DNA from 4 places in the Streptomyces sp. Tu6071 genome. Region 2 is predicted to be linked to each of the others. Evidence: riboswitches for the same ligand, from Rfam matches in the RefSeq annotation. Region 2 holds a riboswitch; each other region holds the start of a gene.
What was found. Region 2 has a riboswitch for cobalamin ahead of STTU_RS26735 (cobalamin biosynthesis protein). Riboswitches for the same ligand answer to the same signal wherever they lie in the genome.
Positions count from the first base shown of each region.

Region 1: another riboswitch for cobalamin. It lies ahead of STTU_RS09715 (ribonucleoside-diphosphate reductase subunit alpha); the one in region 2 lies ahead of STTU_RS26735 (cobalamin biosynthesis protein).
Region 3: another riboswitch for cobalamin. It lies ahead of STTU_RS27275 (FecCD family ABC transporter permease); the one in region 2 lies ahead of STTU_RS26735 (cobalamin biosynthesis protein).
Region 4: another riboswitch for cobalamin. It lies ahead of metE (5-methyltetrahydropteroyltriglutamate--homocysteine S-methyltransferase); the one in region 2 lies ahead of STTU_RS26735 (cobalamin biosynthesis protein).

Region 1 is NZ_CM001165.1:2,403,594-2,411,223, forward strand. Features, by position in the region: gene STTU_RS09705 (DUF3311 domain-containing protein) at 1-18, shown strand, start outside; gene mctP (monocarboxylate uptake permease MctP) at 15-1,643, shown strand; cobalamin riboswitch at 2,022-2,143, shown strand; gene STTU_RS09715 (ribonucleoside-diphosphate reductase subunit alpha) at 2,281-4,653, shown strand; gene STTU_RS09720 (ribonucleotide-diphosphate reductase subunit beta) at 4,653-5,690, shown strand; gene STTU_RS09725 (cytochrome P450) at 5,772-7,154, opposite strand; gene STTU_RS09730 (terpene synthase family protein) at 7,151-7,630, opposite strand, start outside.
Region 2 is NZ_CM001165.1:6,319,987-6,327,616, forward strand. Features, by position in the region: gene STTU_RS26725 (putative cobaltochelatase) at 1-1,041, opposite strand, end outside; gene STTU_RS26730 (cobyric acid synthase) at 1,131-2,645, opposite strand; gene STTU_RS26735 (cobalamin biosynthesis protein) at 2,642-3,598, opposite strand; cobalamin riboswitch at 3,709-3,841, opposite strand; gene STTU_RS26740 (hypothetical protein) at 4,012-4,266, opposite strand; gene STTU_RS26745 (inorganic phosphate transporter) at 4,278-5,570, opposite strand; gene STTU_RS26750 (lysozyme) at 5,798-6,526, opposite strand; gene STTU_RS26755 (class II aldolase/adducin family protein) at 6,666-7,358, shown strand.
Region 3 is NZ_CM001165.1:6,445,670-6,453,299, forward strand. Features, by position in the region: gene STTU_RS27255 (TetR/AcrR family transcriptional regulator) at 1-372, opposite strand, end outside; gene STTU_RS27260 (medium chain dehydrogenase/reductase family protein) at 493-1,524, shown strand; gene STTU_RS27265 (ABC transporter substrate-binding protein) at 1,608-2,612, opposite strand; gene STTU_RS27270 (ABC transporter ATP-binding protein) at 2,633-3,394, opposite strand; gene STTU_RS27275 (FecCD family ABC transporter permease) at 3,455-4,525, opposite strand; cobalamin riboswitch at 4,642-4,774, opposite strand; gene STTU_RS27280 (glucose-6-phosphate dehydrogenase) at 4,821-6,245, opposite strand; gene STTU_RS27285 (methyltransferase domain-containing protein) at 6,402-7,630, shown strand, end outside.
Region 4 is NZ_CM001165.1:491,081-498,710, reverse strand. Features, by position in the region: gene STTU_RS02005 (bifunctional 2-methylcitrate synthase/citrate synthase) at 1-43, shown strand, start outside; gene metE (5-methyltetrahydropteroyltriglutamate--homocysteine S-methyltransferase) at 139-2,454, opposite strand; cobalamin riboswitch at 2,618-2,808, opposite strand; gene STTU_RS01995 (winged helix-turn-helix transcriptional regulator) at 2,882-3,424, opposite strand; gene STTU_RS01990 (MFS transporter) at 3,568-5,052, shown strand; gene STTU_RS01985 (ABC transporter ATP-binding protein) at 5,210-6,007, opposite strand; gene STTU_RS01980 (FecCD family ABC transporter permease) at 6,016-7,140, opposite strand; gene STTU_RS01975 (FecCD family ABC transporter permease) at 7,137-7,630, opposite strand, start outside.

The DNA of each region.
Region 1 (7,630 bases), 3.9 Mb from region 2:
GGCGGTGAGGTCAAGTGAAGGACGGCGTCAACGGGATCGCGCTCGCGGTCTTCATCTTCTTCTTCGTCGTCGTCACCGTCATGGGCTTCCTCGCGGCGCGCTGGCGGCGCTCCGGCGTGGAGAGCCTCGACGAATGGGGCCTCGGCGGTCGTTCCTTCGGCACCTGGGTGACCTGGTTCCTGCTCGGCGGCGACCTCTACACCGCGTACACCTTCGTCGCGGTCCCCGCGGCGATCTACGCGGGCGGCGCGGCCGGGTTCTACGCCGTGCCGTACACGATCCTCGTCTACCCGCTCATCTTCACCTTCCTGCCGCGCCTGTGGTCGGTCTCGCACCGGCACGGGTACGTGACGACCTCGGACTTCGTACGGGGCCGCTTCGGCTCCAAGGGACTCTCGCTCGCCGTCGCGCTCACCGGCATCCTCGCCACGATGCCGTACATCGCGCTGCAACTCGTCGGCATCCAGGCCGTCCTGGACGTCATGGGCGTGGGCGGCGGCGACGACACGAACTGGTTTGTCAAGGACCTGCCACTTCTGATCGCTTTCGCCGTACTCGCCGCGTACACGTACTCCTCGGGGCTGCGGGCCCCGGCGCTGATCGCCTTCGTCAAGGACGGGCTGATCTACCTCGTCATCGCGGTCGCGATCATCTACATCCCGATCAAGCTCGGCGGTTTCGACGACATCTTCGCGAAGGCCGGCGACGCGCTCTCGCAGAAGAACCCCGCGACGGGACAGCCGAAGGGCGCGCTCGCGCCCGGCGAGGCCGGGCAGTGGGGGTACGCGACGCTCGCCCTCGGCTCGGCGCTCGCGCTCTTCATGTACCCGCACTCGGTGACGGCGACGCTCTCGTCGAGCAAGCGGAACGTGATCCGGCGCAACACCACGATCCTGCCGCTCTACTCGCTCATGCTGGGGCTGCTCGCGCTCCTCGGCTTCATGGCGATCGCGAGCGGCGTCAAGGTGAGCAACGGCCAGCTCGCGATCCCGCAGCTCTTCGAGAACATGTTCCCGGACTGGTTCGCCGGGGTCGCCTTCGCCGCGATCGGCATCGGCGCGCTCGTCCCGGCGGCGATCATGTCGATCGCCGCGGCGAACCTCTTCACGCGCAACATCTACAAGGACTTCCTGAAGCCGGACGCGACCCCGGCGCAGGAGGCGCGGATCTCCAAGCTCGTCTCGCTGCTCGTGAAGGTCGGCGCGCTGATCTTCGTGCTCGGCATGGACAAGACAGTCGCGATCAACTTCCAGCTCCTCGGCGGCATCTGGATTCTCCAGACGCTCCCCGCGCTCGTCGGCGGCCTCTTCACGCGCTGGTTCCACCGCTGGGCGCTGCTCGCCGGCTGGGCGGCCGGGATGGCGTACGGGACGTGGGCGGCCTGGTCGACGTCCTCGCCGACGCAGGACCACTTCGGGGGCTCGTCGAAGGAGATCCCGGGGCTCGGCGAGATCGGGTACATCGGGATGACGGCCATCGTCCTGAACCTCGTGGTCACGGTCGTGCTCACCTTCGTCCTGCGGGCCTTCAAGGCGCCGGAGGGCGTGGACGAGACGCGGCCCTCGGACTACGTGGCCGACGCGGGCGACCCCGGCGTGAAGCAGGAGCTTCCGCCGGCGGTGCCGGAGACCGCGGGGCACTGACTCCCCGGGCGGGGGTTCGCGCGGGGCTCCGCCCCGGACCCCGCTCCTCGGACTCCCCCAGCCTTCGGCCGGGGGCCGCCGGGAGGGGCTGATTCTTTCAGCCCCTCCCGGCGTTCGTATGCCCCTGACATCTCCTCACTTTGCGCAACCGAAATGCGAACACGCGCACGCCCCGCTCCCCCCGGTAAAAACTCCGCCCCACCTCGCTTGTGGGGTCCCCTCAAGCCATACGATCGACGCCGCCGCCCCCACCGCCCCCCGTCACCCCACCGGGCACAGGACGCCTTGTCGGCACCCCACAACCGTTGACCCGCACGTAACAGTCCCCGCCCCCGACACAACATCTGGGGCCTCCTTTCCCGCCCGCCCCCCAGATGTATGCTCTTCCTCGCTGTCGGCAGGGGAATCCGGTGCGAGTCCGGGACTGTCCCGCAACGGTGTGCGACGCGCCCCGTGGCGTGTTGCGAGTCCGATGACCTGCCGAAAGCGCGCCGCCGTCCCACCCGGGCGCGGTGCCAGACGTCCGGGCCCCGCGGAAAGGGCCGGGGACGTGACGCGGTGTGCCCGAAAGCGCTGCCGTCGTCCCGTCGCCGCCCCGCACCCGAGGCCCCCAGCCGAGCGAGGGAGAGCCACCCCAGTGACCATCGCGCCAGCAGATCCCGCCTCATCGGTCGCGGCCGAGCAGGACCTTCCCGGGACCGCCTTGTTGCGGACCCTCACGGAACTCACCGCCGACCTCCCCGACACCGACCCCGGCCGGGTCGCCGCCGCCGCCCTGCGCGGTCGCAGCGCCCACGCCGACGAGGCGGAGCTGCGCGAGCTGGCCACCGAGGCCGCCGCCGGGCTCATCTCCGAGGACCCCGCCTACTCCCGGCTCGCCGCCCGCCTGCTGGCCCTCGCGATCGTCGAGGAGGCCGCGGGGCAGGGCGCGAGCGGCTTCGCGGCCTCCGTCGCCGTGGGCCACCGCGAGGGCCTCATCGGCGACCGCACGGCGGAGTTCGTCGCCGCGCACGCCGCCCGCCTGGACGCGCTCGTCGACACCGGGGGCGACGACCGCTTCGGCTACTTCGGCCTGCGCACCCTCTACAGCCGCTACCTCCTGCGCCACCCGATCACGCGCAAGGTCGTCGAGACCCCGCAGTACTTCCTGCTGCGCGTCGCGGCCGGGCTCGCCGCCGACGACAGCCTCCCGGCCGTCGACGAGGTCGCGAGCCTGTACCGGCTCATGAGCCGCCTGGACTACCTGCCCTCCTCGCCGACGCTCTTCAACTCCGGTACGCGGCACCCGCAGATGTCCTCGTGCTACCTCCTGGACTCGCCGAAGGACGAGCTGGACTCGATCTACGAGCGCTACCTCCAGGTCGCCCGGCTCTCCAAGCACGCGGGCGGCATCGGCATCGCGTACTCCCGCATCCGCTCGCGCGGTTCGCTGATCCGCGGCACCAACGGGCACTCGAACGGCATCGTCCCCTTCCTCAAGACGCTCGACTCCTCCGTCGCCGCCGTCAACCAGGGCGGGCGCCGCAAGGGCGCCGCGGCCGTCTACCTGGAGACGTGGCACTCGGACATCGAGGAGTTCCTGGAGCTGCGCGACAACACGGGCGAGGACCAGCGCCGCACGCACCACCTCAACCTCGCGCACTGGATTCCCGACGAGTTCATGCGCCGCGTCGCCGCCGACGCCGAGTGGTCGCTCTTCTCGCCGGCCGACGTGCCCGAGCTGACCGACCTGTGGGGCGAGGAGTTCGAGGCCGCGTACCGCGCCGCCGAGGCGAAGGGCCTGGCCCGCAAGACGATCCCGGCGCGCGAGCTGTACGGCCGCATGATGCGCACCCTCGCGCAGACCGGCCAGGGCTGGATGACCTTCAAGGACCACTCCAACCGCACCGCGAACCAGACCGCCGAGCCCGGCAGCGTCGTCCACTCCTCGAACCTGTGCACCGAGATCATCGAGGTCACCGACGACGGCGAGACCGCCGTGTGCAACCTCGGCTCGATCAACCTCGGCGCGTTCGTCGACAACGGCACGATCGACTGGGAGCGCCTGGACGAGACCGTCCGCACGGCCGTCACCTTCCTCGACCGCGTCGTGGACATCAACTTCTACCCGACCGACGAGGCGGCGAACTCCAACGCCCGCTGGCGGCCCGTGGGCCTGGGCGCGATGGGCCTCCAGGACGTCTTCTTCAAGCTGCGGCTGCCCTTCGACTCGGCCGAGGCGAAGGCCGTGTCGACCCGTATCGCCGAGCGCATCATGCTCGCCGCCTACGAGGCGTCCGTCGACCTCGCCGAGAAGCACGGCCCGGTCCCCGCCTGGGAGAAGACGCGGACCGCGCGCGGCGTCCTGCACCCCGACCACTACGACGTGGAGCGGACCTGGCCCGAGCGCTGGGAGGCGCTGCGCGCCCGTATCGCCAGGAGCGGCATGCGCAACTCGCTGCTCCTCGCGATCGCGCCGACCGCGACGATCGCCTCGATCGCCGGTGTCTACGAGTGCGTCGAGCCGCAGGTCTCCAACCTCTTCAAGCGCGAGACGCTCAGCGGCGAGTTCCTCCAGGTCAACGGCTACCTCGTCGAGGACCTGAAGAAGCTCGGCGTGTGGGACGCGCGCACCCGTGAGGCGCTGCGCGAGGCGAACGGCTCAGTCCAGGGCTTCAACTGGATTCCCGAAGAGGTCCGCGCGCTGTACCGCACCGCGTGGGAGCTGCCGCAGCGCGGGCTCATCGACATGGCCGCCGAGCGCACCGCCTTCCTCGACCAGAGCCAGTCGCTCAACCTGTTCATGGAGACGCCGACGATCGGCAAGCTCTCCTCGATGTACGCGCACGCCTGGAACAAGGGCCTGAAGACGACGTACTACCTGCGCTCGCGTCCCGCGACGCGCATCGCCCGCGCGGCCGGTGCCCCGGCCGCCGAGGCCGCACCCATCCCGGTGCAGCAGAGCGTGCCCGACGCCGAGGCGATCGCCTGCTCCCTGGAGAACCCCGAGTCCTGCGAGGCCTGCCAGTAATGTCCGACCCCACCCTGCCCGAGCAGAAGAAGCGCAACCAGAACCTCCTGGACCCCGGCTTCGAGCTGACCCTGCGCCCCATGCGCTACCCGGACTTCTACGAGCGCTACCGGGACGCGATCAAGAACACGTGGACCGTCGAGGAGGTCGACCTCCACTCGGACGTCTCCGACCTCGCGAAGCTCACGCCCGGCGAGCAGCACCTCATCGGCCGTCTCGTCGCGTTCTTCGCGACGGGCGACTCGATCGTGTCGAACAACCTCGTGCTGACGCTGTACAAGCACATCAACTCCCCGGAGGCGCGGCTCTACCTGAGCCGGCAGCTCTTCGAGGAGGCCGTGCACGTGCAGTTCTACCTGACGCTGCTCGACACGTACCTGCCCGACCCGGACGACCGCGCCGCCGCCTTCGCGGCCGTGGAGAACATCCCGTCCATCCGCGCGAAGGCCGAGTTCTGCTTCAAGTGGATCGACGAGGTCGAGAAGATCGACCGCCTGGAGTCGCGGTCCGACCGGCGGCGGTTCCTGCTCAACCTCATCTGCTTCGCGGCGTGCATCGAGGGCCTCTTCTTCTACGGCGCCTTCGCGTACGTGTACTGGTTCCGCTCGCGCGGCCTGCTGCACGGCCTCGCGACCGGCACCAACTGGGTCTTCCGCGACGAGACGATGCACATGAGCTTCGCCTTCGACGTCGTCGACACGGTCCGCAAGGAGGAGCCGGAGCTGTTCGACGACAAGCTGGAGGCCGAGGTCAAGGAGATGCTCGCCGGGGCGGTCGACGCGGAGCTCCAGTTCGCGCGCGACCTGTGCGGTGACGGCCTGCCCGGCATGAACACCGAGTCGATGCGCGAGTACCTCCAGTGTGTCGCCGACCAGCGCCTCGTGCGCCTCGGCTTCTCGCCGGTGTACGGCTCCAGCAACCCCTTCTCCTTCATGGAGTTGCAGGGTGTGCAGGAGCTGACGAACTTCTTCGAGCGGCGGCCGTCCGCCTATCAGGTCGCGGTCGAGGGTTCGGTCTCCTTCGACGACGACTTCTAGAGAGGCCGCGTCCGCGACGGGCGCGCTCCCAGAGGGGGCCGGGTTCCGTACGGGACCCGGCCCCTTCGCGTGCTCGCGGGCTCAGGCGCGGCGGACGCGGAGCACCGTGGCACGGGGCTGGAGCGTGATGCCGATGCGGGGGCGCGGGTCGGTGCGCCCGGGGACGTTCTCGACGTGCCAGTCCCTGACCGTGTTGGCGAGGACGAGGGCGAGTTCGGTGAGGCTGTAGATGTCGCCGGGGCATTTGCGGTTGCCGATGCCGAAGGGGATGAAGGCGTGCCGGGGGATCTCGGCGGCGCGTTCGGGGAGCCAGCGGTCGGGGTCGAAGCGGTGCGGCTCGGGGAAGGACCTGGGGTCGTGCTGGAGGGCCCAGGGACTGTAGAGCACGTCGGTCCCCGCCGGGACGCGATAGCCGCCGAGTTCGGTGTCGCTCGCGGCCCTGCGGGTGAATATCCATGCCGCCGGGCGTATCCGCATGGATTCGCTCACGAGATTCCGGGTGAGGGTGAGTTTCGGAAGATCCTCGAAATCGACGGGCCGGTCCGGCGCGACCGATTCCACTTCCTCCCGCAGCCCGCGTTCCCACTCGGGGTGCTGGGCGAGGAGGTGAAAGGTCCAGGCGAGTGTCGCCGCGACATTTTCGGCCGCCGCGACGACAAGGGATACGACGTTGTCGTGAATCTCCTCGTCGGGCAGCGGGGCGCCGTTCTCGCCGGTGGCGTGAAGCAGTACGGAGAGCAGGTCGTCGTCGGGCGCGGCCTCGCCGGAATCGTGCGCGCGTGCTTCCCGCACCAACTGGCGGACAAGCGTGTGCAGTTCCGCGAGGGCCGCGTTGAAGCGGCGATTGGCGGGGGTCGGCAGGCGGTGCAGGGGCCCGAAGGAGAGGATCATCCGCTGGTAGAGGCCGCCGAAGACGGTGTGCAGGGCGTGCGCGATCCGGTCGGCGAGTTCGGTGCCCGTCGCGTCGACCTCCAGGAGGGAGCGGGAGACGATCCGGACGCCGGTGCGGAACATCTCCGCGCCCACGTCGGTGATCTCCCCGTCCCGCCACGAGCCGGCGGTTCGTACCGCCTCCTCGGTCATGACGCGCGCGTAGGAGGCGATCCGCTCGGGGCGGAAGGCCGGCTGGATGGTGCGGCGCTGGCGGCGGTGGCGGGGGCCGTTGCTCGTCGCCACCCCCTTGCCGAGCAGGATCTCCAGGGTGTCCCACAGCGGCCCGCCGACGGTGAACTCGGGGCGGGTCAGGAGGGTGCCGACGAGGTCGGGGGCGCAGACGGCGAGCACCTGCTTGGGCCCGAGGGCGATCCGTACGACCTCGCCGTGCGCGCGCAGCCCTTCGAGGAAGGGCAGCGGGCCGCGCGCGAGGGCGGGGGCGTGGCCGAGGAGCGGGAGGGCTCCGGCGGCGAGGGGCGCGGTGCGCGGGGTTCCCTCGGGGGGCGCGGTGGGGGGCGTACGCGGGCTCATACGGTGCCCTCCTGCTCGTGCGGGCCGCGCTGGCGGCCGACCCTGGGGGTCTCGGTGGGGCGCACGGGCGGGGTGGTGCGCGCCGGTGCGTTGTCCTGGAGGTACGGGGGGCACGCGGGGTCCTCCCATTGTTCGACGCGATAGCGGCCGGATTCGTGGTGGAACCAGTAGACCGACGGAAACCAGTTCCGCATGTTGTCCGTGCAGGAAATCAGGACGTCCCGCGTCCTCTCCCTGTCGATTCCGTCGCCGTCGCCCTCGTTACCGTTTTCACCCTCGGCGAGGGAATCCGCGAGAGCGCGCAACTCCTTTTCCGCCTCAAGGAATGCGGTGACGCGTCCCGCGACTTTCTCGTGCACGACGGAAACGGCTTCCGCGAGTTCCATTCCCTCGTGCCTGATGAGGCTTATCCCGAGGTTGTGCAGCTCGTCCCCCGCTATTTCCTTCGGCAGCGAGCAGAGGTCGTTGTACCAGGC
Region 2 (7,630 bases):
CTCCGGCTCCTCCTCGGGCCCGGCGTTCTCGTCGAGCACCTCGTCGAGCTTGTCCTCGTCGAGCCCGGGGGCGTCGAAGGGGTTGCGGCGCCCCCGGTGCGGCAGGGCGAGGAGCGCGGCCTGCCGCACGTCCTCGGCGAGCACGCTCTCGCGCCCGGCCCAGGCGGCGAGGGCCGTCGCGGTACGGGCCATGACGAGGTCGGCGCGCATCCCGTCCACCTCGAAGGCGGCGCACGTCGCGGCGATCTGCCGCAGCGCGGTGTCCCCGAGGACGACGCGGGGCAGCAGCGCGCGGGCCTCGGCGATCCGGCTGCGCAGCGCCGCCTCGTCCCCGGCGAAGCGCGCGGCGAAGGCGGCGGGGTCGTCCTCGTACGCCATCCGGCGCCGTACGACCTCGACGCGCTCGTCGGTCTCGCGCGAGGCGGCGACCTCGACGGTGAGCCCGAAGCGGTCGAGGAGCTGCGGGCGCAGCTCGCCCTCCTCGGGGTTCATCGTCCCGACGAGCAGGAACCGCGCGGCGTGCCGCACGGAGACGCCCTCGCGCTCCACGGAGGAGACACCCATGGCGGCGGCGTCGAGCAGGAGGTCCACGAGGTGGTCGCCGAGAAGGTTGACCTCGTCGACGTAGAGGATGCCGCGGTGCGCGGCGGCGAGCAGTCCCGGCTCGAACGCCTTGACGCCCTCGGCGAGCGCCCGCTCGATGTCGAGCGCGCCAACGAGCCGGTCCTCGGAGGCCCCCACGGGCAGCTCGACCATCCGCGCGGGGCGCCGCGACTCCGCCTGGGCGGGAGCGTGCGGCCCGTCGGGGCAGCGCGGATCGGGAGCGGCCGGATCGCACGAGAACCGGCACCCCGCCACGACGTCGGCCTCGGGCAGCAGCGCGGTGAGCGCCCGCACGGCGGTGGACTTGGCCGTCCCCTTCTCGCCGCGCACGAGCACCCCGCCGACGCGGGCGGAGACGGCGTTGAGGAGGAGGGCGAGCCGGAGATCGTCCTGCCCGACGAGGGCGGTGAAGGGGTAGGGATGGTCGGCGGTGGTCATGCGGGGGTCTTCCTTTCGTGAGGATTGCGGCACGGCCCGGGCACGCGTGATCGCGCCCTTCGGGCAGGTGGGGAGCGGGCCCCGCGGGGTCACCCCGGTGCTCCCGGCGGCACGAAGGGCAGTCCCGGCGGAGCCCCCCGCTCGATCAGTCGCAGCAGCGCACGCGTGTCGGCGTGCTCCTCGATCAGATCCGCGAGCGCCTCCAGCTGCTCCTCCCGCAGGGCCCCGAACTCCGTGTCCGGCGCCGGTACGAACCTCCGCCCCGCCTGCGCGGCGACCCTCCGCAGGAAGGCCCGCCGGAAGCCGTCGCTCTCCAGCGACCCGTGCCAGTGCGTCCCCCACACCGATCCGACCCGGCACCCGTCGAGGAACGGCTCGTCGCCGCCCCTCACCTCCGCGACCCCGTGGTGGATCTCGTAGCCGTCCACGGCCTCCCCGAGCGCGGTCCCCGAGGGCCGGGCGAGCGTCTTCCCGCGCGCGAACCGCACCCGTACCGGCAGCAGCCCGAGCCCCGCCACGGTCCCGGCCCGCGACTCGACCTCGTCCTCGATCAGCTCGCCGAGCAACTGGAAGCCGCCGCAGATCCCGAGCACGGGCCGCCCCTCGGCCGCCCGCCGGGCGAGCGCGTCCGCGAGCCCCCGCTCGCGCAGCCACTCCAGCGCCCGCACCGTCCCCCGCGTCCCCGGCACCACCACGAGGTCCGCGTCCACGAGGTCCGCCGCCCGGTCCACGAACCGCACGACGACGCCCGGTTCGGCAGCGAGCGCGTCCACGTCGGTGAAGTTCGACATGAGCGGCACGGCGCACACGGCGACCCGCAGCACCTCTTCCCCGAACGGCTCCGCGAGCCGCGACTCGCGCACCGCGCCGCGCAGGGAGACGGCCATGCCGTCCTCCTCGTCGATGCCGAGCCCCGGCCGGAACGGCAGCACCCCGAAGGTGTCCCGCCCCGTCAGGTCCCGCAGCATCCGCAGGCCCGGTTCGAGCAGCGAGACATCGCCTCGGAACTTGTTGACGAGGTACCCCGCGACGAGCGCCTGGTCCTCCGCCGAGAGCAGCGCCGTCGTCCCGAAGAACGAGGCGAAGACACCGCCCCTGTCGATGTCCCCGACCACCACGACCGGCAGTCGGGCCGCCCGCGCGATCCCCATGTTGACGAGGTCGGTACGGCGCAGGTTGATCTCCGCCGGGCTCCCCGCGCCCTCGCAGATCACCGCGTCGTACGTGCGCCGCAGCTCCGCGAGGCAGTCCACGACCGTCCCGAACAGCTCCGCCTGCTTCCCCCCGTGGTAGCCGCGCGCGCTCAGCTCGCCGAGCGGCTTCCCGAGGAGCACGACCTGGCTCGACCGCTCCCCGCCCGGCTTGAGCAGCACCGGGTTCATGAGCGCGCTCGGCTCGACGCGCGCGGCCTGCGCCTGCATCGCCTGCGCGCGGCCGATCTCGGCGCCTTCGCGCGTGACGAAGGAGTTGAGGGACATGTTCTGCCCCTTGAACGGCGCGACGCTCACCCCCCGCCGCACGAGCCACCGGCAGATCCCGGCCGTCACGACGCTCTTGCCCGCGTCCGAGGTCGTCCCGGCGACGAGCAGCCCGCCCCCGGTCACCGCGCACCCCCCGGGCGCCGCGCGACGACGAGCCGCGCCGCGACGCACACCCCGAGCGCCGCCCACGTCACCCGCCGCGAGAGCCGCACCGCCCGCTCGACGTCCGCCACGGCGACCGGCCGCCCGCGCCGCGCGTTGAGCACGGGCCGGTGCTCGACCCGGCCCCCGTACGACAGCGTCCCGCCGAGCCGCACCCCGAGCGCGCCCGCGAAGGCCGCCTCGACGGGCCCCGCGTTGGGGCTCGGGTGCCGGTGCGCGTCCTCCCGCACGGCGGCGAGCGCGGTACGGGGCGCGCCGCCCACGAGTGCGGCGAGCCCGGCGGTGAGCCGGGCGCCCGGGAAGCCCATGACGTCGTCGAGCCGCGCGGCGGACCAGCCGAACCGCAGGTGGCGCGGCGACTTGTGGCCCACCATCGCGTCGAGCGTGTTGACGGCCCGGAAGGCGACGAGTCCGGGCACGCCGCCGAGCGCGCCCCACACGAGCGCCCCGACGACCGCGTCCGAGGTGTTCTCGGCGACGGACTCGACGACGGCGCGCGCGATGCCGTCCGCGTCGAGCCGGCGGGGATCGCGCCCGCACAGGTGCGGCAGGCGCTCGCGCGCGGCGGCGAGATCGTCCGCTTCGAGCGCGGCGGCGAGCGCGCGGCCCTCGCGCGCGAGCGACGTACCGCCCACGACGGCCCACGTCACGAGCGCGGTGAGCGCGGCGGACGCGGCGGGGGAGCGGCGCGCGGCGGTACGGGAGGCGACGGCGGCGAGCGCGGTGGCGCCGCCCGCGCACAGCAGGGTGTGCAGGGCGCCCGCACCGCGCTGGTCGCGCCACAACGCCTTCTCGGCGACGCCCGCGAGAGACCCGTACGCCGCGACGGGGTGGCCGCGGCGCGGATCGCCGAAGAGGGAGTCGCCGAGCAGACCGGCGGTGGCGCCGACCGCGAAAACACGTCCGGCGGACATGGCGTCAGTCCGCCGTCACGCCTCGCCGGGGGAACGGGCGGGCTGGCGGGTGCGCACTGCGGCGGATGCCGGGCATGGGGGTGTCCTACTCTCAGGGTCCGCGCCCTGGTACGACGTGATTCGGCGCCGGGAGTTCCTGACTCACGGGGATCACTCCCCGCTCACAGTGGCGGGACCGCGCCGGATTCGCACCGGTACTTCCTCCACAGCCGCCGAAATGGCCCCGGCAGTGCATCACGCCCCGAGACCGGGCGTCAACTCGCACTTGACGCACTCCGGGCACATCGCCCGGTCCGGACGTCCGGCCCCCCGCGCCCCCGCCCACGTCGCACGGACGCCCCGCCCGCCCACGCGAAAGCCCCGCGCCGCCCCCCGTGCGGGGGGCCTCGCGGGGCCCGTGGTGCCGGTCCGTCTCAGGCCACGATCACGTAGATCCCGAACGCGACGGCCGCGAGGCACACGCCGAAGCACGCGTACGCGCCGAGCCGGGCGAGCAGCGCCTGCCCGCCCGCGCCCGTACCGCCGCCCGTACCGCCGTCCTCCGCCGCCGTCGCCGCCGAGGCGCGCGAGAGGCCCGCGATGCCGAGGGCGAAGGCGCCGCCGAGGCCCACGGTGACGAGCAGGCTCACGCCGAAGACGGAGCCGAGTGCCGCCCAGTCGATGTTCATGCCGGTTCCTTTCAGGCCGCGGTGCCGGAGCCCGCGGTGTGACGCGGGGTCTCGGCCGTCGCCGGGGCGGGGAGTTCCGCCGTGAGCGGGGGGTGGAGTGCGTCGGGCGCCTCGGCGGCCGTCGGCTGGACCGGCACCGTGAGCGTCCCGGCGGGCGGCGGCGCGACCGAGGCGAGGGCCTGGGTGATCACTCCGGCGGGCTCGGCGTCGCCGGTCACGTCGTGGTGGCTCACCGGCCGGCGCCGCGACAGGACGTAGATCGTCGCGGCTCCCGCGAGGAGCAGCACCCCGGTGAGCACGACGCCCCATGTGCCCTGGCGGGTCAGGAACTCGGCGCCCGCGCCGACGAGCGCGGCGGCGGGGAGCGTGAGCAGCCAGGCGATCGCCATCCGCCCGGCCGTGGACCAGCGCACCGTGCCGCCCTTGCGCCCGAGGCCCGCGCCCATCACCGAGCCGGAGCACGCCTGGGTCGTGGAGAGCGAGAAGCCGAGGTGCGAGGAGGCGAGGATGACGGTCGCCGCGCCGGTCTGCGAGGCGAAGCCCTGCGGCGGTTCGAGGTCGGTGAGTCCGGTGCCCATCGTGCGGATGATGCGCCAGCCGCCGAGGTACGTGCCGAGCGCGATCGCGCACCCGGCCGAGAGGATCACCCACACCGGCGGGTTGGCCCCCGGCTTGAGCACATCGCCCGTGACGAGGGCGAGCGTGATGATGCCCATCGTCTTCTGCGCGTCGTTGGTCCCGTGCGCGAGCGAGACGAGCCCGGCCGAGGCGATCTGCCCCACCCTGTAGCCCTTCGCCCCGGTCTTCTCGTCGACACCGCGGGTCAGCCGGTACGTCAGCCGGGTGGCCGCGAAGGCGGCGAGCCCCGCGACGACGGGCGCCGCCACGGCGGGGATCACGATCTTGGTGACGATCGTGCCGCCGTTGATGCTGGAGAAGCCCGCCGACATGACGGCCGCCCCGATGAGCCCGCCGAAGAGGGCGTGCGAGGAGCTGGAGGGCAGGCCGAGCAGCCAGGTGAGGAGGTTCCACAGGATGGCGCCGACGAGCGCCGCGAAGATCACTTCCGTCCTGAGCCCGGACTCGTCGACGATTCCCCCGGAGATCGTCTTGGCGACCTCCACCGAGAGGAAGGCACCCACGAGGTTGAGCGCCGCGGACATCGCCACGGCCGTCTTGGGCTTGAGGGCGCCGGTGGAGATGGTGGTCGCCATCGCGTTGGCGGTGTCGTGGAAACCGTTCGTGAAGTCGAACACGAGAGCGGTGACGATCACGATCCCGAGGAGAAGCGTGATGTGTTCCATTTACCCAGGCTTCTGTTGGACGTCAATGTCACGCCGAACGTAAGCAATCCGAGTGAACGGAAGATGAACTGGGGCGGGCGCTGTGGTGACCCCGTCCGGAGCGGCCCCTCGCGCGGGCCCGTGCGCGGGACCCGGGGCGCCGCCGGCGCGGGTTCCGCTTGCGCCCCGTACCCGTCCGCCGCCCCTCCCGCACCACCGCGCCCCGCGCCCCTTCCCTCGACGCCCCCTCAGCCGTCCGTGAAGCGCTCCAGGTCCCCCTGGGACCCGTTGAACACGTTCTGGTCACCGGGCAGCGGTCCCTTCACCGCGTACTGCCACAGCGTCCAGTACGCCCACCCCGCCGGCAGCGTCCCCGGGCTGTCTGCCCAGTTCGCGAGCCACAGCGGGTGCGTGTCGGCGAAGGCCGTGCTGCGCCCGGTGCAGGTGTTCCACCAGTGCGCGCTCGTGTAGATCATCGGCCGCCGCCCGGTCAGCCGCAGCGTCTCGTCGCTGAAGTCGCTGATCCAGGCGCGCATCCTCTGCTTGCTGATGCCGTAGCACTTGTGCTGGGTGTTGTACGGGTTCGCCTCCAGGTCGAGCGCGGGCGGCAGCGTCCGCCCGTCCGGCCGCCAGTCGCCCCCGTTGCGCACGAAGTAGGCGGCCTGATCGGCGCCGGAGGAGCGGTCGGGCAGCGCGAAGTGGTACGCGCCGCGCAGCAGCCCCGCTTTCGCCGCGTCGTCGTACTGCTTCCGGAAGACCGGGCTGCGGTACGTGGTCGACTCGGTCGCCTTCACGTACGTGAACCGCGCGCCCTTGGCGCGCGCGTCGGCGAAGTTCACCTTCTCCTGGTGCGCGGAGACGTCGTGCCCGCGCGGCCCCTCGGGCCCGGCCGCGAGGGCCGGGGTCGCGGAGAGGGCCGCGGCGGCGAGGACCGCCGGGCCGAGCAGGACGGAACGGGTGCGGCGAAGAAGCCTCATGGAGCCCCCGGCGGGAAGAGGACGAACGGAAATCCTGCCGAGCGTAACGGCTGATACATATGCAAAACGGTAAATAAGCCCGCGATTCGCGATGCTCATCCGTCCGCGTCCCCGGAAAAGCGGCTGCGAGGATACGGGCATGACACGGACCCCGGGATCCGACACCCGCGCCGCCTGGGCGGAACTGCTCGCCACGGCGCGCCGCAGCGTCGCGGACGGACTCGTCACGGGCACCTCCGGCAACGTCTCCGTACGCGTCGAGGACCCGGCGCTCGGCACGCTCGTCCTCGTCACCCCGACGGGCGTCCCGTACGGGGAACTCGGCCCGGACGACCTCGTGGCCGTCGACCCGGCGGGCCGGCAGGTGCTCGGCACCCTGCGCCCGACGAGCGAACTCCCGCTCCACCTCGCCGTCCACCGGGACCGCCCCGAGGCCAGGGCCGTCGTCCACACGCACGCGGTGCACGCGACGGCGGCCTCGCTCCTGGTCGACGAGATCCCGCCCGTCCACTACGTCACGGCCCTCTTCGGCGGCCCGGTCCGCGTCGCCCCGTACGCCCTCTACGGCAGCGAGGCCCTGGCCGAGGCGGTCCGCACCGCCCTGACGGACCGCACCGCCTGCCTCCTCGCCCACCACGGCACCCTGACCCTCGGGCCCGACCTCCCCACGGCCTACGACCGCACCAGCCAGCTCGACTGGCTCTGCCACGTCTGGCTCACGGCCGCCGCGCTCCCGGACCGCACACCGCGCGTCCTGTCCCCGGACGAGCTGGCGGAGGCGGCCCGCGCACTGAGCGGCTACGGACAGCCGCCGGGCGGGACGGCGGACTGACAGAGGCGCAGGGCCCGAAGGGGCCGGGGCCCCGGGCATGAGCCGTCCGGCGTCTCCCGGCCCGCACGGTACGAGCCCCGCCCCCTCGTGCCCTCACCGCCGGGTCGCCACTGCGCCGCACGGGCGCACTGCCGGGCCGGGGCGGGAGGAGCGCCCGAGAAGGGGAAGACGCCTGGAAGGCGCTCCGCATCCCGCAGGTGCCCGGAGAGGAATCGTCCCGTGCCGAAACCGAGCCGTACCGCCCTGCCCCGCATCCCCGCCCCCCACCACCT
Region 3 (7,630 bases), 130 kb from region 2:
GAGCGCCGTGTCCTCGGGCGCGTGGTAGCCGGGCAGCGGGGTGCCGTAGACGAGGAAGTACCGCTGCGGGTCGGCGAGTGCCCAGGCGCGCAGGGTCCCCGCGAGGCCGGGGAGGTCGGTGCCCTCGGCCGCGCGGGCCAGGAAGGCGTCGGCGAGGCTGCGGTAGGCGTCCCTCACGAGGTCGGTGATCAGGTCGTCGCGGCTGGCGAAGTACCGGTAGAGGGCGGGGCCGCTCATGCCGATCCGCTTCGCGATCGCGTTGAGCGACAGCGCGCTCGCCCCCGCCGTCGCTATCTGCTCCCAGGCGTGGCGCTTGATGTCCTCGCGCACCTGGGCGCGGTACCGCTCGCGGGACGTCCTCGGCTCGCTCACACGCGCTTCCTCTCCTCGGCTCGTTTCGTTAGAGACTATCACTGCCGTTATTGACTCTCACGCCAAGGATGAGTTACAACTTCTCACGAAAGCGAGAGCATCTATGGATCGGGGAGCGTCATGAGTGAGCGCGCACGTCTTGTCGAGGTCGTCCTGCCGGGCGTCGTGGAGCCGGAGGGCCTCCAGGTACGGGAGGCGGAGGCGCCCGTGCCCGGCGAGGGCGAGGTGGTGCTCGCGATGGAGGCGAGCGGGGTCTCCTTCGCCGAGCAGCAGATGCGGCGCGGCCGGTACTTCGACCAGCCGCCGTTCCCCTTCGTGCCGGGGTACGACGTCGTGGGCCGCGTCCACGAGGCGGGGCCGGGCGTCGACCCGGGGCTCGTGGGGCGGCGGGTGGCCGCGCTGCTCAAGGTGGGCGGCTGGGCGAGCCGCGTACGGGTCGCCGCCGCCGACCTCGTACCGGTGCCCGAGGGCGTGAGCGCCGAGGAGGCCGAGACCGTCGTCGTCAACGGCATCACCGCCTGGCAGATGCTCCACCGCAAGGCCAAGGTGCGCGCCGGGCAGACCGTCCTCGTGCACGGCGCGAGCGGCGGCGTCGGCTCCGTCCTCGTCCAGCTCGCACGCGCCGCGGGCGTCGAGGTCATCGGCACCGCGTCGGCCCGCCACCACGAGGCGCTGCGCGCGCTCGGCGTCACGCCGGTCGACTACCACGACGGCGAAGTGGCCGCGCGGGTGCGGGAGCTGGCGCCCGAGGGTGTCGCGGCCGTCTTCGACCACGTCGGAGGGCCCGGGATCGTCGACTCCTGGCGGCTGCTCGCGCGCGGCGGCACGCTCGTCGCGTACGGGACCGCGTCGACGCGGGACGACACGGGCTCGCGGCACTGGCCGGTGATCAAGCTCTTCGCGCGCCTCGGTCTGTGGCAGGTGCTGCCCAACGGCCGCGGCGCCGGTTTCTACAACATCTGGGCCGGCTCGCGGAACAAGGCACGCTTCCGCGCCCACCTGCGCGCCGACCTCACGGCGGTCCTCACCGCGCTCGCACGCGGCGAGATCACCGCCCGCGTCGCCGGGACCTTCCCGCTCGCGAGGACCGCCGAGGCGATGCGCCTCGCGGAGTCGGGCACGGTGAGCGGCAAGATCGTCCTGACACCGTGAGGCCGGGGAGGGCAGGCGCACCGGAGAGCCACCCCCGGCACGCCCCGGCACGCCTGCCCCGGGGCGGACGTCCCCCGCACCCCTCACCCCGCGTCGGCGACCTCCCGCAGGTACCCGCCGAGCCGCTCGATCGCCGAGGGGTTGCGCGGGCTCTCCACCAGGTCCGCGTAGTCCAGCACGTACACGCGCTTGTTCTTGATCGCGGACACGTTCCGCAGCGGCGGGTACGACAGCAGGAAGTCCCGCTTCTTCCTCGCGCTCGTCGCCCCGTAGTCGTTGACGACGATGACGTCCGGGTTCCGCTTCACGACCGTCTCCCAGCCGACCGTCGTCCACGAGTCCTTGAGGTCGTGCAGGATGTTGACGCCCCCGGCCTCGCTGATGATCTGCTCGGGCGCCGCGTACCTGCCCGAGGTGAAGGGCTGGTCCTGGCCGCTGTCGTAGAGGAAGACCGAGGGCCGCTTCGCGGGGGCCTTCGCGCGCACGGCCGCGACCTTCGCCTTGTACTCCCTGATCAGCTTCGTGGCCCGCGCCTCGACGCCGAAGATCTTCCCGAGGTTGTCCAGATCGGTGTAGAGCGCGTCGAGCGGCGGCATGATGCCGCGCGAGGTGCCGGTGCGGGCGTTGCGGCAGGACTCGGTGAGCAGGTACGTGCCGATGCCGGCCTTGTGCAGCTCGTCGGGGGTCAGCGCGTTCTCGTTGAAGCCGTAGTTCCAGCCCGCGAAGACGAGGTCGGCGTGCGCGGCGAGCGCGTTCTCCTTGGTGACGCGGTCCTTCGATATCCACTTCACCTTGTTGTACGCGTCCTTGTACGGCACGCCCGTCAACGAGCCCTTGTCGTCCGGCATGGCGTACCCGGCCATGCGGTCCTCCAGACCGAGCGCGAACATCAGCTCGGTGATGCCGATGTCGTTGGTCACGACGCGCTCGGGCCGCTTGTCGTACGTGACCTTCTCGCCGCAGTTGGTGACGGTCACCGCCTCCGCCTTCGCGGCCTTCCCGTCGTCGTGCTCGACCTTCGCGCCGCAGCCGGTCAGCGTGACGGCGGCGGCGAGGCCGAGCGAGGCGGTGGTGAGGAGCTTGCGCACGGGAGAACCCTCCGGGGTCTTCAGGGAGTCAGGGGGTCGAACAGGAACTGGGTCGCACCCGTCTCCGGGTGGCGCACGCGATGCGCCCGTACGCCGAAGACCTCCGCGAGCAGCGCGGCGGAGAGCACCTCGTCGGGCGGGCCCGAGGCGACGACGCGCCCCCGGTGCAGGACGTGCAGGAGGTCGCAGTGCGCGGCGGCGAGATTGAGGTCGTGCAGCGCGGCGAGCACGGTCGGGCCGCTCGCGCGGACCCGGCGCAGGACATCGAGCTGGTGGGCGATGTCGAGGTGGTTCGTGGGCTCGTCGAGGACGAGGACGCGCGGCTCCTGGGCGAGCGCGCGGGCGATGAGCACGCGCTGCTTCTCACCGCCCGACAGCGACTGGAAGCCGCGCGCGGCGAGGTGCGCGACGCCCGCGTCCGCGAGCGCCCGCGCGCAGATCTCCCGGTCGCGCGCGGCGGAGCGCTCGCGGTGCGGGAGCCGCCCCATCGCGACGACCTCGGCGGCGGTGAAGTCGAAGTCGGCGGCCGTCTCCTGCGGCAGTGCGGCGAGCAGCCGCGCGGCGGCCCGGGGCGCGAGGCGGTGCACGTCCTCGCCCCCGACCCGTACGACCCCCGCGTCGGGGCGCCGCGCCCGGTACACGCACCGCAGCAGCGTCGACTTGCCGCTCCCGTTCGGCCCGACGAGCCCCACGAAGGCCCCGGCGGGCGCGTCGAGCACGACCGCGTCGACGAGCCGCGCGCCCGCCGCTTCGACCGAGACGCCTTCGATGTCGAGCCGCATGTCACTTCCTCCGGACGGTCTTGAATACGGGGTACGGGGCCGGCCTCGGGCTCTCCGCGCTCAGCGTCCCGCGAGCGCGTGCCCGCCGCGCCGCATGAGCAGCAGGAAGGCGGGCACCCCGAGCGCCGCCGTGACGACCCCGACGGGCAGTTCGGTGGGCGCGAGCAGCAGGCGCGAGAGCAGGTCGGCCCACACGAGGAGCACGGCCCCGGCGAGCGGCGCGACCGCGAGGACCCGCGCGTGGGAGGCCCCGACGAGCATCCGTACGAGGTGCGGCACCATGAGCCCGACGAAACCGATCGCCCCGCTCACCGCGACGACGGTCCCCGTCACCGCCGCCGTCACGACGAAGAGTTCGCGCCGCAGCCGGTCGGGCGGCACGCCGAGCGCCGCCGCCGTCTCGTCGCCCATCGCGAGCGCGTCGAGCGCCCCCGCCCGCACCCCGAGCCACACGAGACCCGCGAGCACCGTCGCGGCGACGAGCGGCACCTTCGGCCACGTCGCCCCGCCGAGGCTCCCGAGCAGCCACATCATCGCCGAGCGCGCCGCCTCGCCCCGCTCCGCGCCGAAGACCATGACCGTCGTGACCGCCTGGAAGCCGTACGCGAGCGCGGTCCCCGTCAGGACGAGCCGCAGCGGGCTGAGCCCGAGCGCGGAGCGGGCCACCGCGTAGACGAGGGCGGTCGCCGCGAGCGCGGAGACGAAGGCCGAGAAGGACAGCGCCCACACGCCGAGGCCCGCGAGCGCGCCGAAGAGGATGACGGCGTTGGCGCCCACGGCGGCGCCCGAGGAGATGCCGAGCACGAAGGGGTCGGCGAGCGCGTTCCGTACGAGCGCCTGCACCGCGACCCCGACGGCGGCGAGCCCCGCGCCGACCACGGCCGCGAGCACGACGCGCGGGAAGCGGATCTCCCACACGATCGTGTAGGCCCCCGCGTCGTCCGCGCCGACGCTCCCGCCGCTCAGCCCGGCCCACAGCAGCCGCAGCACCCGCCCCCAGCCGATCCCCGTCGCACCGAGCGCGACCCCGCACACGAGCGAGGCGAGCAGCACGAGCGCGAGCCCGAGGAGCAGCGGGGGCACGGGTATGCGGCGGGTGCCCTCGGCTCGGGGCGCGGTGGTGAGGGACATGACGGGCGCGCATCCTCCGGGAGGGCGGCCACCGGCGGAACGCGCAGGGCGCCGGTGGGGCCCGGAGGGGCTTCGTGGCGGTCCCTGCTCGCAGTCCACGGCGAGCGGTCGACGGGGTCGGTACTCCTGCCGCGGGCGATCGGGCTCGCGCGGCCCCCAGGACACCCTGTGGGCCACGCACACCGTTGCGGGTCAGCGCCGGATTCCCACCGGCTTCCCCCACGAGAGGCCCGTGCAGGCTAGCAAACCCCCGTCAGGGGCGAACCGCCGGGACGCCACTTACGTCCCCCGTGCCTCACTTCTCCGGCACCCGCCACCCCCGCTTCCCCGCCAGCTCCAGCGCCGCCGTGGGCCCGAAGGAGCCCCGCGCGTACGGCAGCGGTACGCCCCCCTCGCCCTGCACGTCCGCGCACACCTCCCACAACCGCTCGATCTCCTCCGCGCCCGTGAACCACGTCGGGTCGCCCGCGAGCGCGTCGAGGAAGACCCGCGCGTACGCGGTCAGCGGCGGGTCGTCGGGGAAGGCCGTGCCCTCGTCGAGCATGAGCGGCGCCCGGACGAGCCGGAAGCCGGTCCCGGGCCGCTTCCCGTACGCCTCGACGCCGAAGCGCGGCGGGTCGGTGAGGTCGAAGACCCACTCCGAGGGCCGGTCGCAGGCCGCGTAGTCGGCCCCCGGGACCCGGGACGCCTCGCGCAGCCCGATCGTCACCTGCTGCCGCGAGACGCCCATCGCCTTGCCCGTGCGCAGCAGGAACGGCACGCCCTCCCAGCGCGGGTCGTCGATCCAGGCGCGCAGCGCCACGAAGGTCTCGGCGGTCGAGTCGGCCGCGACGCCGTCCTCCTCGCGGTAGCCCTCGTACTGCCCGAACACCGTCTCGTCGGGCGAGAAGGGCCGCAGCTTCCGGAAGAGCGCGGTCCGCGCCTCGCGCAGCTCGTCCGCCCCGTACCGCTCGGGCAGGTCGAGCGCGACGATGCCGAGGACCTGCCCGAGGTGCGTGGGGATCATGTCGCGGAAGGTCCCCGTGGACTCCATGAAGGAGGCCCGGCCCTCGATGTCGATCTCCTCGGGCACGTCGATCTGCACGTACGCGAGGTGCTCGCGGTTCCACACCGACTCCAGCCAGCCGTTCGCGAGCCGCAGCGCGAGGAGGTTGCGCACCGCCTCCTTGCCGAGGAAGTGGTCGACGCGGAAGACGCGTTCCTCGGGGACGATCTCGTGGAGCCGCTTGTTGAGCGCGCACGCGCTCGCGACGTCCTCGCCGAACGGCTTCTCCATCACGAGCACCGCGTCGTCGCTGAGCCCGGTCGAGCCGATCATGCCGAGCATCCCCGACATGCTCGCGGGCGGCACCGAGAGGTACAGGAGGGTACGGGTGTCCGCGCCGAGCCCTTCGCGGGTCTCGCGCACGACCCGGGCCAGGTCCTCGCCGTCCTCCGCCGACGAGGACTGGAAACGGAAGCGCGCGGTGAACTCGTCGAGACCCGCCGGGGCCTCGCCGCCGTGCGCCCCCTTCACCGCCTCCGAGACGATCTCCCGGAAGTCCTCGTCCGTGCCGGGGGAGTGCCGGCCGGAGCCGATCACGGCGTACTCCTTCGACGTGAGGCCGCGCGCGTGGAGCTGGAAGAGCGCCGGGTACAGCTTGCGCTTGGCCAGGTCGCCGGTGGAGCCGAAGAGGACCAGGAGCAGCGGACGGCCGTCGGCCGGGGTGTCGGAAGCCATGCGGGAAGCGCCTCTCGTACGAGAACGGGCCGGGCCCGGGGGGCCGGGGCTGACCGGGGTCGGGTACCCGCTTCCCAGCCTTGTGCGCCTGTCGGCTCGTCACCTCGCCGCCGGGGCCGCTCGGGTGAGCACCGTGCCCCGCCCGGCGGATCGGCGTTGGTCGCGGGCGAGGGCGGGGACGTTGTCAGTGGCGGCTGCCAGGATCGGCGGCACACGGTCGCGCGAGGCGCGGGGCCACGGGACGTACGGGCGAGAGGCGGGGCGCGCATGACGCGGACGGGCCGGGGCGGAGCGGATCGGAGCGGGGACCAAGCGCCTGCTGGCGCCGCCGCGCCTGGCGGTGGCGGTACGGCGCCGGGCGGCGGCGGGACGCCGGGCTCCGGCGGTGTGCCGGGCTCCGGCGCTGCGCCGGGCGAGGGCGGCGGCGCTGGGACCGGGTGGGGCGCGGGGACGGACTGGGACGCGGTCGCGCCCGGGTTCGACACCGAGGCGGACCACGGGCTGCGCGATCCCGCCGTACGGGACGCCTGGGCGGGCCGCCTCACGGCCTGGCTGCCCGCCGCCCCCGCCGACGTGCTCGACCTCGGCTGCGGCACCGGCAGCCTCGCCCTGCTCGCCGCCCGCGCCGGACACCGCGTCACCGCCTCCGACCGCTCCGCCGCGATGCTCGCCGAGGCCCGCGCCAAGCTCGCCGGGACCGGCACCCGCCTCGTCCGCGCCGACGCCGCGCACCCGCCCTTCGCACCCCGCTCCTTCGACGTCGTCCTCGTCCGCCACCTGTTGTGGCTCTTCGCGGACCCGGCGGCCGTGCTGCGCCGCTGGTGCGCGCTCCTGCGCCCCGGCGGGCGGCTCGTGCTGGTCGAGGGCCGCTGGAAGGAAGCGGGCCTGCCGCTCGCCGAGGTCACCGCGCTCCTCGCCCCGCTCACCGAACGCCTCCACACCGAGCCGCTGAGCGGGGACGCGGACCTGTGGGGCGGCCCGGTCGGCGACGAGCGGTACGCGGTCGTCGCGAGCCCCGCGCCACCCCGCAGGCACAGCGAGATCGTCGACGTCCACCTCTTCCTGCGGCGCGGCGACGAGGTCCTCCTCGCCCGCCGCGCGAACACCGGCTACGCGGACGGCCTGTGGCACGCGCCGTCCGGGCACGTCGAGGAGGGCGAGGACGTGCGGACGGCGGTGCTGCGCGAGGCGTACGAGGAGACGGGCCTGCGGCTGACCCCCGAGGACGTGCGCGTCGCCCTCGTCATGCAGCACGCGGCCCCCTCGGGCGGGAGCCGCATCGGCTGGTTCTTCGAGGCCGTGCACCCGGCGGGCGGCGAGCCGCGCAACGCGGAGCCGCACAAGTGCGACGCCCTGGAGTGGTTCCCGCTCGACGCCCTCCCGGA
Region 4 (7,630 bases), 5.8 Mb from region 2:
CTCCTACGACGGTGTGGCGCAGCGCGAGGTGCCCAAGGGCTGAACGGTCGTCCGCCGGGCGGTGACGGGGAGGTCCCGCCCGGCGGGCAGGAGGCGGGGGCGCGGCGCCCTGACGCGCCGCGCCCCCGCCTCATCGGCTCACGCGTCCAGCTCGCCCCGCACCGTCCGGGCCGCCGCCACCAGGTGCTCCAGCGAGGCACGGGTCTCCGGCCACCCGCGCGTCTTCAGGCCGCAGTCCGGATTGACCCACAGCCGCTCCGGGGGGATCGCCTTGAGCCCCGTGCGCAGCAGCGCCGCGACCTCGTCCGCGCCGGGGACGCGCGGCGAGTGGATGTCGTACACGCCGGGACCGGCCTCGCGGGGGTACCCGTGCGCGGCGAGCTCGTGCGCGATCTGCATGTGCGAGCGCGCCGCCTCCAGGCTGATGACATCGGCGTCGAGGTCGTCGATCGCGTCCACGACGTCGCCGAACTCGGCGTAGCACATGTGCGTGTGCACCTGCGTGTGGGCATCGACGCCGCTCGTCGTGAGGCGGAACGCCTCGGTGGCCCAGGCGAGGTAGGCCGGGCGCGCGTCGGTGCGCAGCGGCAGCGTCTCGCGCAGCGCGGGCTCGTCGACCTGGATGACGCGCGTCCCGGCCGCCTCCAGGTCCCGCACCTCGTCCCTCAGCGCGAGCGCGACCTGCCGCGCCGTCTCGCCGAGCGGCTGGTCGTCCCGGACGAAGGACCACGCGAGCATCGTGACGGGCCCGGTCAGCATCCCCTTGACCGGCTTCGCGGTGAGCGACTGCGCGTAGGCCGTCCAGCGCACCGTCATCGGCGCCGGCCGCGAGACGTCGCCCGCGAGCACGGGCGGGCGCACGTACCGCGTCCCGTAGGACTGCACCCAGCCGTGCCGCGTGGCGAGGTACCCCGACAACCGCTCGGCGAAGTACTGCACCATGTCGTTGCGTTCGGGCTCGCCGTGCACGAGGACGTCGAGCCCGGCCTCCTCCTGGAAGGAGACCACCTGCCGGATCTCCTCCTCGATGCGCTTCTCGTACCCGGCCGTGTCGAGGCGCCCGGCGCGCAGGTCCGCGCGCGCGGCGCGGATCGCGCCGGTCTGCGGGAAGGACCCGATCGTCGTGGTGGGCAGCGGCGGCAGGGCGAGGTGCGCGCGCTGCGCGGCGGCGCGTTCCCGGTACGGGGCCGGGCGGCGCGCGTCGGCGTCGGTCACGGCGGCCGTGCGGGCCCGTACCGCCGGGTCGTGGGTGAGCGGGGACGCGGCGCGCGAGGCGAGCGCGGCGCGGTTGGCGGCGAGTGCGGCGGCGACCGCCTCCGTGCCGTGGGTCAGCGCCTTCGCGAGCGTCGCGAGTTCGGCGGTCTTCTGCCGGGCGAAGGCGAGCCAGCGCAGGACCTGCGGATCGATGTCCTTCTCGCGCGCGGCGTCGAGCGGGACGTGGAGCAGCGAGCAGGACGCGGAGACGTCGACGCGGTCCGCGAGACCGAGCAGCGTGCCGAGCGTCGCGAGGGCCCGCTCCAGGTCGCCGGTCCAGATGTTGCGCCCGTCGACGACCCCGGCGACGAGCCGCTTGCCCGGCAGGCCCCCGGCGGCGGCGAGCGCGTCGAGGTTCGCGGACGCCGCTCCGGTGAAGTCGAGCGCGAGCCCGTCCACGGGGGCCTTCGCGAGGACGGGCAGCGCCTCGCCGAGCCGGTCGAAGTAGCTCGCGACGAGGAGCTTCGGGCGGTCGGCACGGCCGCCGAGGTACGCGTAGGCCCGTTCGGCGGCGGCGAGTTCGGCGGGGGTGCGGTCCTGGACGAGCGCGGGCTCGTCGAGCTGGACCCACTCCGCGCCGGCCGCCCGCAGGTCGGCGAGGACTTCCTCGTACACGGGGAGCAGCCGGTCGAGCAGGCTCAGCGGCGCGAAACCGTCCTCGGTGCCGGGGGCGGCCTTGGCGAGCAGGAGGTAGGTGACCGGGCCGACGAGGACGGGCCGCGCGCGCAGCCCGAGGGCGAGCGCCTCGCGCAGCTCGCCGACCTGCTTCGCGGAGTCGGCGGTGAACCCGGTGTCCGGGCCCAGCTCGGGCACGAGGTAGTGGTAATTCGTGTCGAACCACTTCGTCATCTCCAGCGGCGCGACGTCCCGCGTGCCGCGTGCCATGGCGAAGTAGCCGTCGAGCGCGTCGGCCGCGACGGCGGCGCGGTGGCGCGCGGGGATCGCGCCGACCATGACGCTCGTGTCGAGCACGTGGTCGTAGAGGGAGAAGTCGCCGGTGGGGACTTCGTCGGCGCCGTCGGAGGCGAGCTGTCGCCAGGCGGCGGCGCGCAGTCCGCGTGCGGTGTCCTGGAGACGCGCGGCGTCGACGCGGCCCTGCCAATATCCCTCGACCGCCTTCTTCAGCTCCCTGTCGGGGCCCTGGCGGGGGTAGCCGTACACGGTGGCCCGTGCTGCCGCGGCTGCGGACTTCGGTGTCACGGAGATCTCCTTCGCGAGATGAATCCCTGAGATCCCGGGTGTCCACGGGGGCGCGAAGGAACGACGAAGGAGGCGGGACCGCTTGCGTCCGCCGCCTGTGCTCGCCGACCCGCCCACGAGGTCACCGGGATGTCCGGGCGCGCTGTCGGAGCGCGTCCGGGCGACTGGCAGGTCTTCGGACTCGCGGGCACGCCCTCCGGACGGAGGACACCTACTGGCCGTCGCTTCCCAGACCCGTACCCGGGCCCAGTGCGTATGACGGCGGTCGTTCCCGCTCACCGCTGCGGGGCAGTCCCGGATTCCCACCGGGTTCCCTCTTGCGACGCTCCCGCCTGGCGGACGGGGCGAACCAGTCGCTGCGGGCAGTGTAGGGGCTGCGGGGGAGAGGGCGGTGGGGGCGTTCGGGGAGTGGACCGGTCCGGGTGGTTCAGCCCCGCGCCGTGATCCCCGTGGTGTCGACCGGGTCGAGGATGCGGCGGCGGCGCAGCAGGACGCGGCTGACCGGGTCGGCCGGGTCGGGGTCGAGGCCCGGCCCGGGGAGCATGTCGATGTCGCCGGGCTCGGGAAGCGTCCCGCAGTGCGGGCACGTGCCCTGGAGGGCGAGCGGGGTGTCGCACTGCGCGTGCCGGAACTCGCGCAGCGGCCGGGTGCCGCCGAACTCGCCGCGTCCCCACACGCCGAGCCCGTACAGGACGAGCCACAGGCTCTCGCCGCGTGGCGTCAGCACGTACTCCTCGCGGGGCGGTGACTCCTGGTAGCGGCGCTTGACGAGGATGCCGTGCTCGGTGAGGGACTGGAGGCGGGCCGCGAGGACGGCGCGCGGCACGCCGAGGTGCGCGAGGAAGTCGTTGTAGCGGCGCACCCCGTAGAAGGCGTCGCGGACGATCAGGATCGTCCACCGCTCGCCGATGATCTCCAGCGCGCGGGCGACGGAGCACTCCTGCCGCGCGTAGTCCTTGCCGAGAGCCATGGGGCCCAGCGTACCCGTTTTGCGGTTCGGTGAACGAACCGACTGTGCTACGGTCGGCCCGTTCAAGGTTCAGTGAACGAACTTAAGGGGCCGCAAGGCGGGTTGAGTCCCGCTGCCGCGTGCCGGAGGCTGGGGAGGACGACATGGGGCGTGGTACGGACGGGCCGACGAGGACGGGGCCGGGGGCGGCGGTACGGGAACGGGAGCGGCGCCCCGCCGGGCCCGCGCGCGTGACGGGGCGCGGGGTGCTCCTGCTGACGACGGTCGCGACGGTCCTCGCGATGATGAACTACACGGGCCCCCTCGTGACGGTCCCCGCCACCGTCGCGGATCTCGGGACGGGCGTCTCGGCGCAGTCGTGGCTGCTCAATGGCACCCCGCTGGGGCTCGCCGCGGTGCTGCTCGTGGCGGGTTCGCTCGCGGACGACCTGGGGCGGCGGCGGATGTTCACGGTGGGCGTCCTGGCGCTCGGCGTGACGACGGGGCTCGGCGCGCTCGCGCCGTCCACGGTGCTGTTCACCGTGGCGCGCGTCGCGCAGGGCGCGGCGAGTGCGGCGGTCCTCACGAGCAGTCTCGGACTGATCGCCCACGCCTTCCCCGGCGGCGCGGCGCGGATCAAAGCCACGGGGATGTGGGGCGCGGGCGTGAGCGCGGGGATCGCGCTCGGGCCGCTGCTCTTCGGCGCCTTCGGGCCGCTCGCGACGGCCTCGTGGGCGGCGGGGCTGCGCGGCGCCGAGTGGCGGGCGGGGTACGTCGTCCTCGCCGTCCTGCTCCTGCTGCTCGCCGCGCTCCTGCCGGGGCGGCTGCCCGAGTGGCGCACGCCGCGCGAGGGGCGCGCGGACGTGGCGGGCGCCGTGGTGCTCGGCGCGGCGGCGGTCGCGCTGCTCGCGGGGCTCACGTGGGGCCGGGACGGCTGGGGCGCGGTACGGGTGTGGGTGGTGCTGGGCGCGGCACTCGTCCTCGCGGCGGTGTTCCTCGCCGTCGAGCGGCGCGCACCCGCGCCGCTCCTCGCGCCGGGTCTGCTGCGGCAGCGCCGCTTCCTGGGCGCGACGGCGGGCGGCCTGTTCACCGGGCTCGCGGTGCTCGGCTTCTTCAGCTACCTGCCGACCCTCATGCAACAGGCCCTCGGCCTCGGCCCGTTCACGGTCTCGCTGCTCAGCGCGGTGTGGGCGGGCACGGCGCTCCTCGTCGCCCTCCAGGCGCGCCGCCTCACGGGGCGGGTCACGGCGCCGCGCCAACTGGCCGCCGGTTTCCTCCTGTCGGCCCTCGGCGTCGCGACCCTGTGGAACGGCCTCGCGCCCGGCTCGACGTGGAAGGGCCTCGTCCTCGGCCTCGTCGTCGCGGGCGCCGGCAGCGGTCTCCTGAACGCGGCCCTGCCCCTCGTGGCGGTCGAGAGCGTCCCGCCGGAGCGCGCGGCGATGGGCTCGGGCGCCAACAACACGGCCCGCTACCTGGGCGCGTCGACCGGCGTGGCCCTCTCGGTCGCCGTCTCCACGACCGCCCACGCCGACACCCTGCGCGAGGCCCTGGCGGAGGGCGCGAACCGCGCGTCGCTGACGTCGATCGTGCTGTCCGTCGTGGGGGCGGGGGTGGTGCTGGCGCTGGGGAGGCGGGGAGCGACCCGGTGACCGGGGCGCTGAGGGAGCGTCCGGGAACGCGGGGGCGGGCCCGGGCCGCGCGCGCGGTGGTGACGCCTGTGCCGCGCATCTGATGGGGAAGCGCGCGCCGTGCACCTGGTGGTGACGCCTGTGCCGCGCATCTGGTGGTGAAGCGCGCGCCCTGGCGTCACCGCGCCCTCGGTACCACCACGGGAGCGCCGTCGCCGGGGGCGCGGAGGATGTCGGCGTCCAGGCCGTAGACCTCCTTGACGAGCGCTTCGTCGACGACGGCGGACGGTGCGCCCTCCGCCACGATGCGGCCGTCCTTCATCGCGATCAGCAGGTCCGCGCTGCGGGCCGCCGCCGAGAGGTCGTGCAGGACCATCACGACCGTGCGGCCCGCCGCCGCGACCTCGCGGACCAGGCGCAGCACGTCCACGACGTGGCCCGGGTCGAGTGCTGACGTCGGCTCGTCGAGCAGGACGAGCGGGGTGTCCTGGGCGAGGACCATCGCGAGCCAGCAGCGCTGGCGCTGGCCGCCCGAGAGCCGGTCGACGCGCTCCCCGGCGAGGTCCAGCGTCCCCGTCGCGGCGAGCGCGGCCCGTACCGCCTCCTCGTCGGCGCGCGACCACTGCCGCAGCAGGCCCTGGTGCGGGTGGCGGCCGTACCGTACGAGCCCGGCGACCGTCACCGCCTCGGGCGCGCGCGGCGACTGCGGGAGCAGCGCCACGAGGCGGGCCGCGCGGCGCCGGTCGAGCGCCCACAGGTCGGCCCCCGCCGCCCGGACCGTTCCGGCCTCGGCGGGGTGGAGGCGCGCGAGCGTGCGCAACAGGGTCGATTTGCCGCAGCCGTTGGGGCCGACGATCGCGGCGACCTTCCCGCAGGGCACGGTGAGGTCGACGTCCCGGACGACGGGGCGGCCCGGGTAGCTCGCGCGCAAGCCGCTGATCACGAGCCCGGCGGGGGACCCGGTGGTGGTGGTCATGGAAGCGGTCACGCCTTTCCGGAGGTGCGGCCCCGGTCCTGGCGGAGCAGGACCCAGAGCAGGAAGGGGCCGCCGAGCACGCTCGTGACGACCCCGGCGGGTATCTCCACCGGTGCCACGACCCGGCCGAGCGCGTCGGCCGCCGCCACGAGGAACGCGCCGGTCAGCGCCGCGCCCGTGACGGGTACACGGGTCGGCCCGGCGAGCCGCGCCGCGAGCACGGGGGCCGCGAGCGCGACGAAGCCGATCGGCCCGCCGATCCCGACCGCGACCCCCGCGAGCCCCACCGCCACACCGAGCGCGGCGGCGCGCACGCGGCGCGGGTCGGCGCCGAGGGCGGTCGCGGTGTCGTCGTCGAAGCGCAGCAACTGGAGCCGGTGGCCTGCCGCGAGGGCGAGCGGGAGCAGTACCGCGAGGATCACGAGGAGCGGACCGCCCACCGCCCAGTCGCGGCCGTTGAGGCTGCCCACGGTCCACAGGAACACGCCGCCCGCCGTCGCCTGGTTCTGGCGCGACATCACGAGGTCGCTCACCGCGCCGACGAACGTCGAGACGCCGATGCCCGTGACTAGCAGCCGGTACCCGGCGGCGCCCGCCCCGCCCGCGCAGAGCACGACGAGCACGGCGGTCGCCGCCGCGCCGAGTGGCCCGAGCCACCAGGCGCCGAGCATCCCGGTCGTCGATCCCGCGACCGAGGCCACCACGGCCGCCGTCGCGCCCTCGTTGACGCCGACGAGGTCGGGCGTGGCGAGCCGGTTGCCCGCGAGGGTCTGCGTGAGGCACCCCGCGACCCCGAGCGCCGCCCCGACGAGCAGCCCCACGACGATCCGGGGCAGCCGGAACTCCCGCACGACCAGGACGCCCGCCGCGTCCCCCGTCCCGAAGAGCCCCCGCAGGCTCTCCCCGGCGCTCATCCCGGTCGAGCTGGCGAGCACGGCGAGGCACACGACGCCGAGCAGGACCGGCGCGAGGCACAGCGCGAGGAGGACGGAGCGGCGGGGGAGGAGCCAGGAGAGCGCGCCGGTCCGGACGACCGTGCTGTCGGGCGGAGTGACGGAGGGGGAACTGCCGGGGGCGAGGGGGAAGGCGCCGGGGGTGTCCCGTTCCGGCGGAGCCGGTTCGTACGCGCTCATGCCGCCCCCGCCGTGGACAGGCGCGGCGAGCGCGCGATCCAGACGAGCAGCGGGCCGCCGACGAAGGCGAGGAGCACGCTCACCGGGGTCTCCCAGGGGCGGATCACCAGGCGGGCGAGGAGGTCGGCGAAGAGCAGCACGTTCACCGCGAAGAGGGCCGACAGGACGAGTTGCGCCGCGAGCCGGGGACCCGTCAGGGCGCGTGCCGCGTACGGGGCGAGGAGGCCGAGGAAGGCGATCGGGCCCGCGAGGGCCACCGCGCAGCCGGTGAGGAGCGAGACCGCGGCGGCGACCGCGAGCCGTACCCGCCCCGGGTCGTGCCCGAGCGCGCGGGCCGCGTCGTCACCGAGCCCGAGCGCCGAGAGCGGTCGCGCGCACAGCAGGGCGCCCGCGAGACCGAGCGCGGCGAGCGGGGCCAGCAGCACGAGGTCGCCGAGCCGCACCCCGGCGAGCGAGCCGATCGTCCAGTAGCGGTACGTGTCGAACGTCG